2 regions of the Streptacidiphilus monticola genome follow, and region 2 is predicted to be linked to the other one. Evidence: riboswitches for the same ligand, from Rfam matches in the RefSeq annotation. Region 2 holds a riboswitch; the other holds the start of a gene.

Region 1 (7,799 bases), on a different contig from region 2:
ATACCAGGAAGAAGAAGCCACCGGCCTTGGCCATGTAGACCGGCATCAGCGGCATGCCGACGACGTTCTTCTCGCTGCGGCCGGGGCCCGCGAACTGGGTGTGCTTGTGGTAGAAGACCAGGATCAGGTGCGCCACCAGCAGACCCAGCATGATGCCGGGGATCAGCAGGATGTGGATGGTGTAGAAGCGCGGGATGATGTCGTGCCCGGGGAACTCGCCGCCGTACAGGAACATCTGCAGGTAGGTGCCGACGATCGGCACCGACAGGATCGCGCCCTCCATGAAGCGGATACCGGTACCGGACAGCAGGTCGTCCGGGAGCGAGTAGCCCATGAAGCCGTCGAACATGCCCAGGAAGAGCAGCAGGAAGCCGAACAGCCAGTTGATCTCACGGGGCTTGCGGAACGCGCCGGTGAAGAAGACGCGCATCATGTGCACGATCATCGCCGCGACGAAGACGATGGCCGCCCAGTGGTGGATCTGACGGATCAGCAGACCGCCGCGCACGTCGAAGCTGATGTTCAGCGCCGACTCGTACGCCTCGGACATGCGGATGCCCTGCAGCGGGGTGTAGGAGCCGTGGTAGACGACCTCACCCATGCTCGGGTTGAAGAACAGCGTCAGGTAGACGCCGGTCAGGATGATGATGATGAAGCTGTAGAGGCAGATCTCACCCAGCATGAAGGACCAGTGGTCCGGGAAGATCTTCCTCAGGTTGGACTTGGCCAGGTTGTAGATCCCGAGTCGGCCGTCGGCCCAGTCGGCGAGCTTCTCGCCGACGTGGCCCTGCTCGACTCCGGCCTCGCTGTGGCCGGTCTGATCGTGCGTCACGTCACTGCTCATTCGCTGCGCTCCCAGAAGCCGGGGCCGACCGGGGCGCTGAAGTCACCGAGGGCCTGCAGGTTGCCGTTGCCGTCGACGTTGATCGCGAGCTGCGGCAGCGGGTGGCCGGCGGGGCCGAAGATGACCCGCGCGCCGTCGGAGAGGTCGAAGGTCGACTGGTGGCACGGGCAGAGGACATGGTGCGTCTGCTGCTCGTACAGGGAGATCGGGCAACCCACGTGGGTGCAGATCTTCGAGAAGGCGAGCACCCCGTTGTAGCCCCAGTCCGCGGACCGCTTGTCCTTGATGTCCTCCGGCTGGAGGCGGACCAGCATGACCGCGTCCTTGGCGATGCGCTCCTGGAAGTCCTCGTCGTCCTCGCTCAGGTTCTCCGGCATGGCGAAGGTGAGCGAACCCACCTCGATGTCGGAGGCCTTGATCGGCTCGCCCGTGTTCATGTTCTTCAGGCGCATGCCCTTGACCCACGCGGTGTGGATCAGCTTCTTCTCCGGCAGCGGGCCGAGGTCGCGGAAGAGCACGACCGCGGAGAGCGGGAAGACGGCCATCGCACCGATCATGGTGTTGCGGATCAGCTTGCGGCGGCCGAAGCCGGACTCCTTGGCGCCCTGGCGGAAGTCCGCGAAGACCTGCTCCCGGACCGCGGGGGTGGCCTCGACCGGGTGGCGCTCGGAGATGTGCTCCTCGTCCGACATCAGCGTGCGGGCCCAGTGGACCGCGCCGGCGCCGATCGAGAAGAGGGACACGCCCAGGGAGATGCCCAGGCCGAAGTTCAGCTTGGAGACATCGCCGATGGGCCAGATGTAGACCGTGTTGGCGGACTGGGGCCCCGGCTTGAAGATGACGTAGCAGGCGATGAAGGCCACGGTGGCCAGCATCGACAGCACGAACCAGAGGGCGACCTGACGCTCGGCCCGCTTGGCGGCCCGTTCGTCGATGTCGGTCCGGCGGGGCTCGTGGGGCGGCAGGCCGGGGTCCGCGAACGCGCCGCCGTGTACGGCGACCGTCCCGTGCCCGCCTGCCGCCTCGGGCAGGTGTTCTTCAGACATGTTGTCCTGGCTCGTCATGACTTCTTGGCCTTGGGGGTGCGGGCGGCGATCCAGATGGCAACGCCGATCAGGGCGCCGAGCCCGAAGATCCAACCGAACAGCCCCTCGGAGACCGGGCCGATGGCACCCAGGGTCATTCCGCCGTAGCTGGGGTTGGTGTCCGAGTTCGTCGTGTGCGTGACGTACGCGATGATGTCCTTCTTCTGCTGCTCCGGCATGGTGGAGTCAGGGAAGGACGGCATGTTCTGAGGACCCGTCAGCATGGCCTCCCAGATGTGCTTTCCGCTCACCTTGGCCAGGCTCGGGGCGAACTTGCCCTCGCTCAGCGCGCCGCCGGCACCGGCGAAGTTGTGGCACTGGGCGCAGTTGGTACGGAACAGCTCGCCACCGCGGGAGACGTCGCCGCCCTGGGTCTGGGCCTCCGTCACCCGGGCCGGACCGGCGCCCAGCGTGGCGATGTAGTCGCCGAGCTGGTCGATCTGGGCCTGGGTGTAGATGACCTTCTTCTTCGGGACCTGGGCGCCCGGCTGCTGCGCGGGCATGCGGCCGGTACCGACCTGGAAGTCCACGGCGGCGGAACCGACGCCGACCAGCGACGGGCCGTCCTTGGTGCCCTCGCCGTTCAGGCCGTGGCAGCTGGCGCAGCCGACCTGGTAGAGCTTCTTGCCCTGCTCGACGGACAGCGACTGGCTGCTGTCAGCCTGTGCGCTGCCGGTCGGCGCGAAGGCGGCGTACAGCCCCCCGGTGGCCGCCAGCGCGAAGATGAGGACGACGAGCGCTGCCAGCGGGTGGCGCCGTCGTGCGGAGAGCTTTTTCACGGATAAACCCCGGTGTGAGGATCTGGAGCGTCTGGAGTCTGGTAGACCGTCAGGACGGTCCGACCCTTACTTGATCAGATAGATGGTCGCGAACAGACCGATCCAGACCACGTCGACGAAGTGCCAGTAGTACGACACGACGATCGCCGCGGTGGCCTGCTCGTGCGTGAAGCGCTTGGCCGCGTAGGTCCGTCCCAGGACCAGCAGGAACGCGATCAGACCGCCCGTCACGTGGAGGCCGTGGAAGCCGGTGGTCAGGTAGAAGACCGAGCCGTACGGGGAGGAGGAGAGGGACAGGCCGTCCTTCTTCACCAGCTCCGTGTACTCGTAGATCTGACCGCCGATGAACATCGCACCCATGATGAAGGTGACGATGAACCAGGCCCGGAGCTTCTTCACGTCGCCGCGCTCGGCGGCGAACACACCCATCTGGCAGGTGAACGAGGAGAGCACCAGGATCGTGGTGTTGACCGAGGAGAACGGCACGTTGAGTGCGTGGTTCTGCTCGTGCCAGAAGTCGACGCCGGTCACCGACCGGATCGTGAAGTACATCGCGAAGAGGGCAGCGAAGAACATCAGCTCGGAACTCAGCCAGACGATGGTTCCGACGCTGGTGAGGTTCGGCCGGTTGACCGAACCGTGTGCGTGCCCGGTTTCTACTGCAGTTGCTGTCGCCACGACCGACATTATGTCGGTCGCTTATTCCGTCTTGACGGCGGGGGGTGTGCGTCGGTGTGTCCGGGTCCTGACGTACCCTCGAAAAGGTGATCCTCGGCCGCTGAGCGGCCTTGCCGCGCACGACTTCTGTCGGTGCGTGAGGTTCGGGAGTAGAGTCCGCGACGAGCACGAAGAAGTGGTCCCGATCACCCGACCCAGGGGGTTGTGTCTGCGATGGCACTGCGCGTCCTCGTCTACAGCGACGACCGGAACACCCGCGAGCAGGTCCGGCTGGCCCTCGGCCGCCGCCCGGCCCAGGACCTCCCCGAGATCGAGTACCTCGAGTGCGCGACGGCCCCGGCGGTGGTCCGCGCCGTGGACGCGCACGCGAAGGGCGCCAAGCGGATCGACCTTCTGGTGCTCGACGGCGAAGCGGTGCCCCTCGGCGGGATGGGCCTGGCCCGGCAGCTGAAGGACGAGGTCTACCACTGCCCTCCGGTGCTGGTCCTGGTGGCCCGCCCGCAGGACGCCTGGCTCGCCACCTGGTCCCGGGCCGACGCCGCGGTGGCCGCCCCGGTGGACCCGGTCGCCCTGGCTGAGACGGCGACGACGCTGCTGCGTTCCGCCCATCTCGCCGCCTGAGACCTCCGGCCCGTCCGGGCCTCCGCTCGCTAGGCTGGCGCTGTTCCCAGCAGCCGCCACATGACTCGAGTGAGAGGCCCGTCGATGGTCGTCCCCGTGCAGCAGCGCACCTGGCCCGACGTGCTCAACCCCCTGCTCTCCGGGGCCGATCTGGACGCGGCGGGCACCGCCTGGGCGATGGACCAGATCATGCGCGGAGAGGCCAGCCCGGCGCAGATCGCCGGCTTCATGGTCGCGCTGCGCGCGAAGGGCGAGACGGTCGAGGAGATCTCCGGCCTGGTCGACGCGATGTACGCGCACGCCACGGTGATCGAGGTCCCCGGCCCCGCGGTGGACATCGTGGGGACCGGCGGCGACCGGGCCAGGACCGTCAACATCTCGACCATGTCGGCCGTGGTCGCCGCGGGCGCGGGCGCGCGCGTGGTCAAGCACGGCAACCGGGCCGCCTCCTCCGCGAGCGGCGCGACGGACGTGCTGGAGCACCTGGGCGTCCGACTGGACCTGTCCCCCGAGCGGGTCGCGCAGGTGGCGACGGAGATCGGCATCACCTACTGCCCGGCCCCGGTGTTCCATCCGGCGATGCGTCATGCGGGCACCGCCCGTAAGGACTTGGGGGTCCCCACCTCCTTCAACCTGCTCGGCCCGCTGACCAACCCGGCCCGGGTCACGGCCAACGCGGTGGGCTGCTTCGACAGCCGGATGGCCGGCCTCATCGCCGGGGTCCTGGCCCGCCGCGGCAACTCGGCCCTGGTGTTCCGCGGCGACGACGGCCTGGACGAACTGACGGTCACGACGACGTCCACGGTGTGGCGGGTGCTGGACGGGGAGGTGGAGCAGATCCCCTTCGACCCGCGGGAGCTGGGCCTCCCCTTCGCCCCCGTGGAGGCCCTGCGGGGCGCCGACCCCGCGTACAACGCCCAGGTCGCCCGCGAGGTCCTGGCCGGCAAGACCGGCCCGGTCCGCGACGCGGTGGTCCTCAACTCGGCGGCGGCGCTGGTAGCGCTGGAGCAGACGCCGGCCCCTCTGATCGAGCAGTTCGCTGCCGCGATCGAGCGCACGGCGGTGTCCATCGACAGCGGCGCGGCACTGGCCGTCCTCGAGCGGTGGAGCTCCGCGACCAACCGTTAGTCGCCGCCACGCCTCAGGGGCGGAGCCCCGCAGTGGCGCTGGGGGCACCCCCGCCCGTACGGGGGTGGGGGACTGCGCGACCGGCCCACCACCCGCGGAGGTTCGACCTGCTGATCGGGGACGGACCTCCCTGGGTGGTGGGCCGGTCGCGCAGTCCCCCGCGCCCCTACGGGGCTGCAACGGAATGTCTGTCATCGACGGATCTCGGATGACGGAATGGGCTCGTTCACGTTCCGGGCCCTCTGGCATACTCCTCGTCAGGTCACGAGTGACAGCACGCGGTTCACGAACCGCTGAAGCCCCGGCTCGCTGTCCGGCAACCCTCCGCCCGCGGCGGGGTGCCTCCGGGTGACGACCAGGCCGTCGCACAGCACCGTGCAACGGCAAGCGCGGATCCCCCTCCCCGGGATCCCTCGGTCCGAGGAGTTCTCCACATGGCACAGCGAATGCGTTAGAGGCCGACGCGCCTCCCTCTCCGCACACCCTTTCGCCCCTGCGCCCGCCTGCCCGCACTCCGGGCCGTCGCGTGTCCAGCCATGCCCTGAGGATTCGTCATGTCTGTCTCCACCGTTGCCTGTTCCACCCCGCTCCCCGTCCTCGGCCGTGACGTCGAGGTGCCGCTCGCGGACGGCACCAAGGTCGGCTACGCCGCACTCGACTACGCCGCCAGCGCTCCGGCCCTGCAGCGCGTCTGGGACGACGTCGCCGCCTACGCGCCCTACTACGGCAGCGTCCACCGCGGGGCCGGCTACCTGTCCCAGCTGTCCACCGACCTCTTCGAGCAGAGCCGCGCCACCGTCGCCGACTTCCTCGACCTGCGCGAGGACGACTACGTCGTCTTCACGCGGGCCACCACGGACTCGCTCAACCTGCTGGCCTCCGTGCTGCCTTCCGGCACCTGCGTCTACGCCTTCGAGACGGAGCACCACGCCTCCCTCCTCCCCTGGCGTCGCGAGGGGCTGACGGTCTCCTACCTCCGCGCTCCCCGCTCGCCCCAGGAGGCCGTCGACGCGCTCGACGCCGCGCTCTCGGTGGCGCCGGCCGGGCCGAAGCTGGTGTGCGTCACGGGGGCATCCAACGTCACCGGCGAGATCTGGCCGGTGCGCGCGCTCGCGGAGACGGCGCACCGCCACGGCGCCCGGATCGTCCTCGACGCCGCCCAGCTGGCGCCCCACCACGCGGTCTCCGTCCGCGAGTTGGACGTTGACTGGGTGGCCTTCTCCGGCCACAAGCTGTACGCCCCGTTCGGCGCGGGCGTACTCGCCGGGCGCGCGGACTGGCTCGACGCGGCCGAGCCCTACCTGGCCGGCGGCGGCGCGTCCCGCACCGTCGCCCGGGAGGCGGACGGCGGCGTCGCCGTCGAGTGGCACCGCGGCCCGGCCCGCCACGAGGCCGGCTCCCCCAACGTGATCGGCGCCTACGCCATCGCCTCCGCGTGCCGCGCGCTGACGGAGACCGGGTTCGACGCCCTGGTGTCCCGCGAGCGGGAGTTGATCGACCGTCTGCTGACCGGACTGGCCGAGATCCCCGAGGTGCGGGTGCTCACCCTGTTCGGCACGGATCACGAGCGGGTCGGCGTGCTCTCCTTCGTGGTGCAGGGCTGGAACAGCAGCCACTTCTCCGCTGCGCTCTCCGCGGAGTACGGGATCGGTGTGCGCGACGGACTGTTCTGCGCCCACCCGCTGGTACGCACCCTGCTCGGCGGGGAGGAGGACAGCCCCGGCGAGTGCGGTGCCCCGGAGCCGTCCCTGCCGGGCGAGCGGAGCCTGAACGCCATCCGCGTCAGCTTCGGGGCGGGGACGCCCGACGAGCACGTGGAGCGGTTCCTCACGGCGGTGAAGGAACTGGTCACCCACGGCGCGAAGTGGTCCTACCGCACCGAATCCGGCCGCTGCGTCCCCGACGTCCAGCGGTAGGGCACCCCTCACGGGCGCGGGGAACTGCGCGGGCAGCACACCACTCGCGGAGGTCCGACCCGTTGATCGGGGACGGACCTCCGCGAGTGGTGTCTTGCTCGCGCACGCGCCCCTCCGGGCGTCCCCGCGGTCACACGCTGGGCCGTAGGTACCCCACCGCCGTGGCCGTCGTGTCGGCCGTGCCCCCGACGCCGTTCACCGGGGCTCCCGTGGTCACTGTGCGGTGCAGCGCACTGCCCTTCTCCCAGTCCGCCCAGGACACGTTCCAGTCGCCGTACCCGTTGCCGAAGCGCTCCATCTCGTGCCCGAGGCTGTGCACCACCTCCACGAGGTCCCCGGGACGGAAGGTGTCGTAGAACCACCGGGCGTTCTCCGTCGACATGCCGGTGCAGCCGTGCGAGACGTTGGCGACGCCCTGGGAGCCCACCGACCACGGCGCGGCGTGGACGTACTCGCCCGACCAGGTGACCCGGCTCGCCCAACGGACGTTGAGCGCGTAGGAGTTGGAGGAGCCCGCGGCGATGCCCACCGTCCGGGAGTCCATGAAGACGGTCGACTGCTGTTCCAGCACCACCTTGATGCCGTTCCGCGTGGAGAAGCCGGGCTTGCCGGTCGTCACCGGGATGCGGCGGACGACCTTGTCGTTGCGGTAGACCGTCATGTAGTCCGACCGGGCGTCCGTCAGGGCGTACCACTTGTCCCGGGTGGTGAAGGCCGTCGCGCTCAGCGCGCCGCCGTAGGTGTCGCC
Region 2 (7,799 bases):
GGGATCGCCCTCGCCGCGGTCGCGGGCGGCTTCGCCCGGCACTCGGAGAACGGCGCGTCCCGGCAGACGGGAAAGCGGACGGTGCGCTTCTCGGAGGAGTCGCTGTCGCTGACGACGGGCGCGGAGTCCCACGTGGTCAACTGGCCGGCCATCCGCCGGGTCCAACTGCGGCGCGGCTGGCTGTACTTCGAGAGCACCGGGGCGACGCCCGGGTTCAGCCTCCCGGCGGAGGTGCTGGGCGAGAGCCAGTACGCGGAGCTGACCGAGTGGCTGCGCGGACGCAAGCTACTGGCCGCGTGACGCCGACCGCCGCCGCTTGCGGATGCGCAGGCCGGCCGCCGTGAGCCGGGCCACGATCTCGCGGCTGCGGACCGGCTGCGCGCCCAGCGCGAGGGCATCGTGGTACCGGTGCTCGGGAACGTCGTAGTGGTCGCCGTCGAAGCCCCGCTCGGGGATGCCCAAGGCGCGGGCGAAGGCATGGAGTTCGTCCAGGGACGCGTCGCTGGCCAGGTGCGACCAGAGCTTGCCGTGCCCGGGCCAGGCGGGCGGGTCGATCAGGATCACGGCGTCAACTCGCCCACGGGGGCGACCACGACGCCCTCCTTGCCGCAGACCCAGTGCGGATCGGGGCCCAACTCCGGTTCCACGGAGAGGGCGTGGGGATCGCCGTCCCCCGCGCAGGCGGTGCAGAGGGGCCAGCGGCCCCAGCCGTCGAGGAGGGCGTCCTGCATGTCCTGCGCGACCAGCCCGAGCAGGTAGTCCTTCCCGTCCGGCCACTGCTCCACCCACCAGCGTCGCTGCGCGACGGCGTCCTCCAGGAGGGAGACGATCTCCGCCTCGGCGATGTCCCGGACGGTCAGATCGTGCAGCAGGGCGCTTCGGGCGCTGTGAAGCGCCCGTTCGAGTTCGGTCATCCTTACAGTTTGCACTGTCGTCCAGTCGCACCTTCAGGGCGCGAGGCGGCAGGCATGTGCGGCTCCCCCGCGTGGGCGCGAGCAACGACACACCGCTCCGGGAGTCCGGCCCCTTCTGCGGACGAACCCTCCGAGCGTGGCAGGTTGCTCGCGCCTACGCGGCGGAGCCGCACATGCATGCAGGCTCGCGCCCCCGAGGGCGACTCCGCCGCCGAAGGCCGCAGGGCGGCTCCCCCGTTGCCGGGGGAACCGCCCTGCGGGGGGTTCAGTCGGGCTGAGGCTGGATCAGAAGTCCATGTCCCCGCCGGGCATGCCGGCGCCCGCCGCGGCGGCGGCCTTCTCCGGCTTGTCCGCGATGACCGCCTCGGTGGTGAGGAAGAGCGCGGCGATGGAGGCCGCGTTCTGCAGCGCGCTGCGGGTCACCTTGGCCGGGTCGATGATGCCCGTGCCGACCAGGTCGACGTACTCGCCGGTCGCGGCGTTCAGGCCGTGGCCCGCGGGCAGGTTGCGGACCTTCTCCACCACGACGCCGCCCTCGAGGCCGGCGTTGGTCGCGATCTGCTTGATCGGGGCCTCCAGCGCGACGCGCACGATGTTGGCACCGGTCGCCTCGTCGCCGTCCAGCTCGAGCTTGTCGAAGGCGATGCCGGCCTGCAGCAGGGCCACGCCACCACCGGCGACGATGCCCTCCTCGACAGCCGCCTTGGCGTTGCGCACCGCGTCCTCGATGCGGTGCTTGCGCTCCTTGAGCTCGACCTCGGTCGCGGCGCCGGCCTTGATGACGGCGACGCCGCCGGCCAGCTTGGCCAGGCGCTCCTGCAGCTTCTCGCGGTCGTAGTCGGAGTCGCTGTTCTCGATCTCGGCGCGGATCTGGTTCACGCGGCCCTGGATCTGCTCGGCGTCGCCGGCACCGTCCACGATGGTGGTCTCGTCCTTGGTGACGACGACCTTGCGGGCGCGGCCCAGCAGCTCGAGGCCGGTGTTCTCCAGCTTGAGGCCGACCTCCTCGGAGATGACCTGACCACCCGTCAGGATGGCGATGTCGCCGAGCATGGCCTTGCGGCGGTCACCGAAGCCCGGGGCCTTGACGGCGACGGACTTGAAGGTGCCGCGGATCTTGTTGACCACCAGGGTGGACAGGGCCTCGCCCTCGACGTCCTCGGCGATGATCAGCAGCGGCTTGCCGGACTGCATGACCTTCTCCAGCAGCGGGAGCAGGTCCTTGATGGCGCCGATCTTCTGGTTGGCGATCAGGATGTACGGGTCCTCGAAGACCGTCTCCATGCGCTCCAGGTCGGTGGCGAAGTACGCCGAGATGAAGCCCTTGTCGAAGCGCATGCCCTCGGTGAGCTCGAGCTCGAGCCCGAAGGTCTGCGACTCCTCGACGGTGATGACGCCTTCCTTGCCGACCTTGTCCATGGCCTCGGCGATGAGCTCGCCGATCGCCGGGTCGGCGGCGGAGATGGACGCGGTCTGCGCGATCTGGTCCTTGGTCTCCACCTCCTTGGCCTGCTCGAGCAGCTGGGCGGAGACGGCCTCGACGGCCTTCTCGATGCCGCGCTTGAGGGCCATCGGGTTGGCACCGGCGGCGACGTTGCGCAGACCCTCGCGGACGAGAGCCTGGGCCAGCACGGTGGCGGTGGTGGTGCCGTCACCCGCGACGTCGTCGGTCTTCTTGGCGACCTCCTTGACGAGCTCGGCGCCGATCTTCTCGTACGGGTCCTCGAGCTCGATCTCCTTGGCGATGGAGACACCGTCGTTGGTGATCGTGGGGGCGCCCCACTTCTTCTCCAGAACGACGTTGCGGCCCTTGGGGCCCAGCGTGACCTTGACAGCGTCGGCGAGCTGGTTCATGCCCCGCTCGAGGCCGCGACGAGCCTCCTCGTCGAACGCGATGATCTTCGCCATGGAAGTGGTCCTCCTGGACAGACTGGCTGCGTGCGGACCGCGCTGGCGCCCGCGACGGACGGCACCGGCCGACGGAGTTCCTTCCCCTCCGCGCCCGGGGCCTCACCGACCCGGCCCGTTCGCACTCTCTACCGCAGAGTGCTAACGCCAATGATTAGCACTCGACCCCCGAGAGTGCAAGCAGCCCCGAAGGGCTTCCTTGCAAGGGCGGTGGCGGGCGACGGGAGGGGGCAAGCAGCCCGAAGGGCTTCGTTGCAAGGGGTGGCAGGCAGCCGAGGGCGGGCACAACGCAAGGGACCCGGCGCCCCGGGGGCGACGGGTCCCTTGAGAAGACCTGCGTTTCGGCCTGGTGCCGTTCGGAACAAGGCTCAGCGGGTCGTATCAGTCAGCGATCACGCCGAGTGAGTGTCAGGCGAGCACGCGGACCATGTCCGCCTGCGGGCCCTTCTGGCCCTGCGAGATCTCGAACTCGACCCGCTGACCCTCCTCGAGCGACCGGTACCCGTCCATCTGGATCGCGCTGTAGTGGACGAACACGTCCGCACCACCGTCGACCGCGATGAAGCCGTAGCCCTTCTCCGCGTTGAACCACTTGACGGTGCCCTGAGCCATGCCAAACTCCCCTATTACTGGCCCTTTCACGGTCCGCACGCCGCGGACCGGGCCTGCACGGGCCACCGCCTTGGTGCCGTGGCTCGCTCGGCCGACGCTGAATGTATCCACTCCACTGCCCTGAGCAACAGAGCATTAGACGGGGAATTCTCACGTCTTCTTCAGCGACATTTCCGGCTGATGACTGCAAACTATGGCAATTCAGACGGGACAAACCGGGCTCATCCGACATTTCGCAACGTTAAATCTGCATGCCGCCGTCTCGCCCAACGGGACGGAAGAAAAGGTTTGAGACGCGGGAGAACTGCGCAGCACTCTACTCCTGCCGGAAGGGTGCAAATGCCAAGGCCGGGGTCCCTTTCGGGACCCCGGCCTCGACGGAATGCGGCAGGCGGGCGGCGCGGCTCAGCAGCCGCCGGCCACCGCCGGGATGATGGACACGCCCGCGCCCTCCGGCGTGGCCGTCTCCAGGCCCTCGGCGAAGCGCACGTCGTCGTCGTTCACGTAGATGTTGACGAAGCGGCGCAGCTTGCCGGTGTCGTCCAGCAGACGCGCGCGGATGCCCGCGTGGTTGGCCTCCAGGTCCTCGATCACCGCGGCCAGGGTGGCGCCCTCGGCCTTCACCTCGGCTTCGCCGCCGGTGTAGGTGCGCAGGATGGTGGGGATGCGGACGGTGACGCTCATGACGCGAGACCTGCCTCTCGGAACGAGTCAAGGGTGGGGCGGATGACGGCGGTCGGCCGGGCGCGGTCGGCCACCGCGTCCAGGGTCTTCAGTCCGTCGCCGGTGTTCAGGACGACGGTGGTCAGCGTCGGGTCGAGCACGCCGTTCTCGATCAGCTTGCGCGTCACGCCGACGGTGACGCCACCCGCCGTCTCGGCGAAGATGCCCTCGGTGCGGGCCAGCAGCTGGATGGCGTCGACGATCTGAGCGTCCGTCACGTCCTCCACCGCGCCGCCGGTGCGGCGGGCGATGTCCAGGACGTAGGGGCCGTCGGCGGGGTTGCCGATGGCCAGGGACTTGGCGATGGTGTCCGGCTTCTGCGGGCGGATCACGTCGTGGCCCGACTTGAAGGCGACGGAGACCGGGGAGCAGCCCTCGGCCTGGGCGCCGAAGATCTTGTAGGGCTTGTCCTCGACCAGCCCCAGGGCGATCAGCTCCTTGAGACCCTTGTCGATCTTCGTCAGCTGCGAGCCGGAGGCGATCGGGATGACCAGCTGGTCCGGCAGCTGCCAGCCGAGCTGCTCGCAGATCTCGTAGGCCAGCGTCTTCGAGCCCTCGCCGTAGTACGGGCGCAGGTTGACGTTGACGAAGCCCCAGCCCTCGCCGGCCGGGTCGCCGATCAGCTCCGAGCAGAAGCGGTTGACGTCGTCGTAGTTGCCCTCGATGCCGACCAGCTCGCCGCCGTAGACCGCGGCCATGACGACCTTGCCGGCCTCCAGGTCATGCGGGATGAAGACGCAGGAGCGCAGGCCCGTGCGGGCCGCCGCCGCGCCGACCGCGCCGGCCAGGTTGCCGGTGGAGGAGCAGGACAGCGTGGTGAAGCCGAAGGTGCGGGCGGCCTCGACGGCGATGGCGACGACACGGTCCTTGAACGAGTGCGTCGGATTGCCGGAGTCGTCCTTGACGTAGAGGGCTCCGGTGACGCCCAGCTCGCGGGCCAGGTTGTCGGCCTTGACCAGCTTCGTCCAGCCCGGGTTCAGGTTCGGCCGTGACGCCACGTCGGGCGAGACGGGCAGCAGCGGCGCGTAGCGCCAGATGCTGTGCGGGCCGTTCTCGATCTGCTTGCGCAGCGACTCCGGGTCGCCGACCGGGAGTTCGTACGCGACCTCGAGCGGCCCGAAGCACTCCAGGCAGGCGAAGTCGGGGGCCAGGGGCGTGCGTGCTCCGCACTCGCGACAGGAGAGCGCGACGGCGGGTCCGAAAGCGTCGGAAGGTACGGCAGTGTCAACTCGTGCCATGGTGGCGAGGCCTCTCTCCTCATCTTCCCCACGGCGCGTCTCGCCGTGGGCCGGAATTGGCACCTTCCCCACCGGGCCTCGCGAAGGAGAGCAGGCAGGAGGGTTGCCGGGACGTCAACGGGCCGTTCCCTCAGTCCCTCTGGATGAGCTCTGTGGCGGGCGGGACACTGGGGTTCCGCGCGCGTTTGTGGGTCTTGCGTACGATTCGGCCCCCGGTGTGCGCGGGGACCTTCTCGTCCCCAAGACTGTAACTGACGGCCCTGGTCCCGCCAGAGGCCGTCCGCGAGGCGAGACAGAGCCGGGCCGAGCGCCCCGCTCCGGACGGACGAACGATGGGGAGAGTTGTGCTCGACGAGGTCGCGGACTGGCTGCGCCGTCGCTCCTGGACCGCCGCCGACCGGCCCCTGGCCCAGCTGCTGGCGGCCAAGGAGCGGACCGGCGAGACGGTCAGCGTGGTGCTGCCCGCGCTCGACGAGGAGGCCACGGTCGGCGCCGTCGTCGCCGGGATCCGCCGTTCGCTGGTCGAGACGGTGCCCCTGGTGGACGAACTGCTGGTGCTGGACTCCGGCTCCACGGACCGGACGGCGGAGGTCGCCGCGGCGGCCGGGGCCAAGGTGATCCACCGGGACGAGATCCTTCCCGAGCTGCCGGCCGTGGCGGGCAAGGGCGAGGTGCTCTGGCGCTCGCTCTTCGTCACCAGCGGCAGCATCGTCGCCTTCGTCGACGCCGACCTGCGCGAGTTCGACCCGGTCTTCGTCTCCGGGATCGTCGGCCCGCTGCTGACCGATCCGGACGTGGCCTTCGTCAAGGCCATGTACGACCGGCCGCTGGACACCCCCGGCGGCTCCATACCGGCGGGCGGCGGCCGGGTCACCGAGCTGGTCGCCCGGCCGCTGCTGAACCTGCACTGGCCCCGGCTGGCCGGCTTCGTGCAGCCGCTCGGCGGCGAGTACGCGGCCCGCCGCTCGCTGCTGGAACGGCTCCCCTTCGCGACCGGCTACGGGGTCGAACTCGGGCTGCTGGTGGATGCGTTGGCGACGGCCGGGCTGGACGCGCTGGCCCAGGTGGACGTCGGCGAGCGCCACCACCGGCACCAGGACGCGGCCGGGCTGGGACGCATGTCGGCGGCGATCCTGCGCACCGCCGCGCACCGGCTCCCGCTGGACCCGCTGCACCCCGAGCCCACACTCACCCAGTTCGAACGCACCGACGCCGGCTTCACCCCCAGCACCACCCGGGTGCCCGCGCTGGAGCGGCCGCCGGCCGTCTCACTGCCCGAATACCAGGTTTGTCCGCGCTCGTCCTAGGCAAGGGAGACAACCATGACCGAGACCGAGACGCCGTACGGAACCGCCTCGATCCTGCTCGCCTCCAACCGCGGCCCCGTGTCGTACACCGTGGAGGACGACGGCACGCTCAGCGCCAAACGCGGCGGCGGCGGGCTGGTCTCCGGGCTCTCGGCCATCGGGGACGAGATCGACCACGTCTGGGTCTGCGCCGCCCTCAGCGAGGGCGACCGGGCCGCAGTGCGGCAGGGGTCCGTCACCGACCCGGCGCTGCGGATGCTGGACATCGACGCAGGAACGTTTGCGCGGGCCTACAACGGCATCGCCAACTCGACGCTGTGGTTCGTCAACCACCTGCTCTACCACACGCCGGTGGCCCCGGTCTTCGGCACCGCCTTCCGCCGGGAGTGGGCGTCGTACGAGTCCTACAACTCCGCCTTCGCGGAGGAGCTGGCCCGGCAGGCCGGCGAGGGCGCGGCGGTGCTGGTGCAGGACTACCACCTGACCCTGACCCCCCGTCTGCTCCGCTCACTGCGGCCGGACCTGCGGATCGGCCACTTCTCGCACACCCCCTGGGCGCCGCCGGACTACTTCCGGCTGCTGCCGGACGATGTGGCCGAGGAGGTGCTGACGGGCATTCTCGGCGCCGACCACGCGGGCTTCCTGACGCTCCGTTGGGCCCAAGCCTTCGCCGACTGCTGCGTCGCCGTGCTGGGCGCGGAGGTCTCCGACGACCTGGTGGTCCGCTACGGCGGCCGCAGCACCCAACTGGCCGTCCACCCGCTGGGCGCCGACGCCGAGTTCCTGCGCGAGCGGGCGCACCGCCCCGACGTGGACGCCCGCCTGGCCGCCCTGGAGGCGGCGGTCGGGGACCGGAAGACCATCGTCCGGGTGGACCGGACGGAGCTGTCCAAGAACATCGTCCGCGGCCTCCAGGCCTACCAGCACCTGCTGCGCAGCCGCCCGGAGTGGCTGGACCGGGTGGTCCACATCGCCTTCGCCTACCCGTCGCGCCACGACCTCCCGGAGTACCGGGAGTACACGGCGGCGGTGCTGCGCACGGCGCAGGAGATCAACGACGAGTTCGGCACCAGCGAGTGGCAGCCGGTGCTGCTGCA

The links. A riboswitch is a leader RNA that binds a small molecule or an ion and turns the genes downstream of it on or off. The one in region 2 is predicted to bind S-adenosylmethionine.
Region 1: another riboswitch for S-adenosylmethionine. It lies ahead of ACFP3V_RS04185 (aminotransferase class V-fold PLP-dependent enzyme); the one in region 2 lies ahead of thrC (threonine synthase).

Annotation. Positions count from the first base shown of each region.
Region 1 covers NZ_JBHSQJ010000012.1:31,885-39,683, reverse strand. The annotation lists gene qcrB (cytochrome bc1 complex cytochrome b subunit) at 1-844, opposite strand, end outside; gene qcrA (cytochrome bc1 complex Rieske iron-sulfur subunit) at 841-1,908, opposite strand; gene qcrC (cytochrome bc1 complex diheme cytochrome c subunit) at 1,905-2,708, opposite strand; gene ctaE (aa3-type cytochrome oxidase subunit III) at 2,775-3,395, opposite strand; gene ACFP3V_RS04195 (hypothetical protein) at 3,600-4,007, shown strand; gene trpD (anthranilate phosphoribosyltransferase) at 4,068-5,135, shown strand; SAM riboswitch class IV at 5,396-5,531, shown strand; gene ACFP3V_RS04185 (aminotransferase class V-fold PLP-dependent enzyme) at 5,690-7,051, shown strand; gene ACFP3V_RS04180 (L,D-transpeptidase) at 7,182-7,799, opposite strand, start outside.
Region 2 covers NZ_JBHSQJ010000141.1:57,591-65,389, forward strand. The annotation lists gene ACFP3V_RS27805 (hypothetical protein) at 1-300, shown strand, start outside; gene ACFP3V_RS27810 (DUF4031 domain-containing protein) at 286-564, opposite strand; gene ACFP3V_RS27815 (hypothetical protein) at 561-914, opposite strand; gene groL (chaperonin GroEL) at 1,200-2,822, opposite strand; gene ACFP3V_RS27825 (cold-shock protein) at 3,231-3,434, opposite strand; gene ACFP3V_RS27830 (MoaD/ThiS family protein) at 3,840-4,118, opposite strand; gene thrC (threonine synthase) at 4,115-5,395, opposite strand; SAM riboswitch class I at 5,412-5,545, opposite strand; gene ACFP3V_RS27840 (glucosyl-3-phosphoglycerate synthase) at 5,740-6,702, shown strand; gene ACFP3V_RS27845 (alpha,alpha-trehalose-phosphate synthase (UDP-forming)) at 6,718-7,799, shown strand, end outside.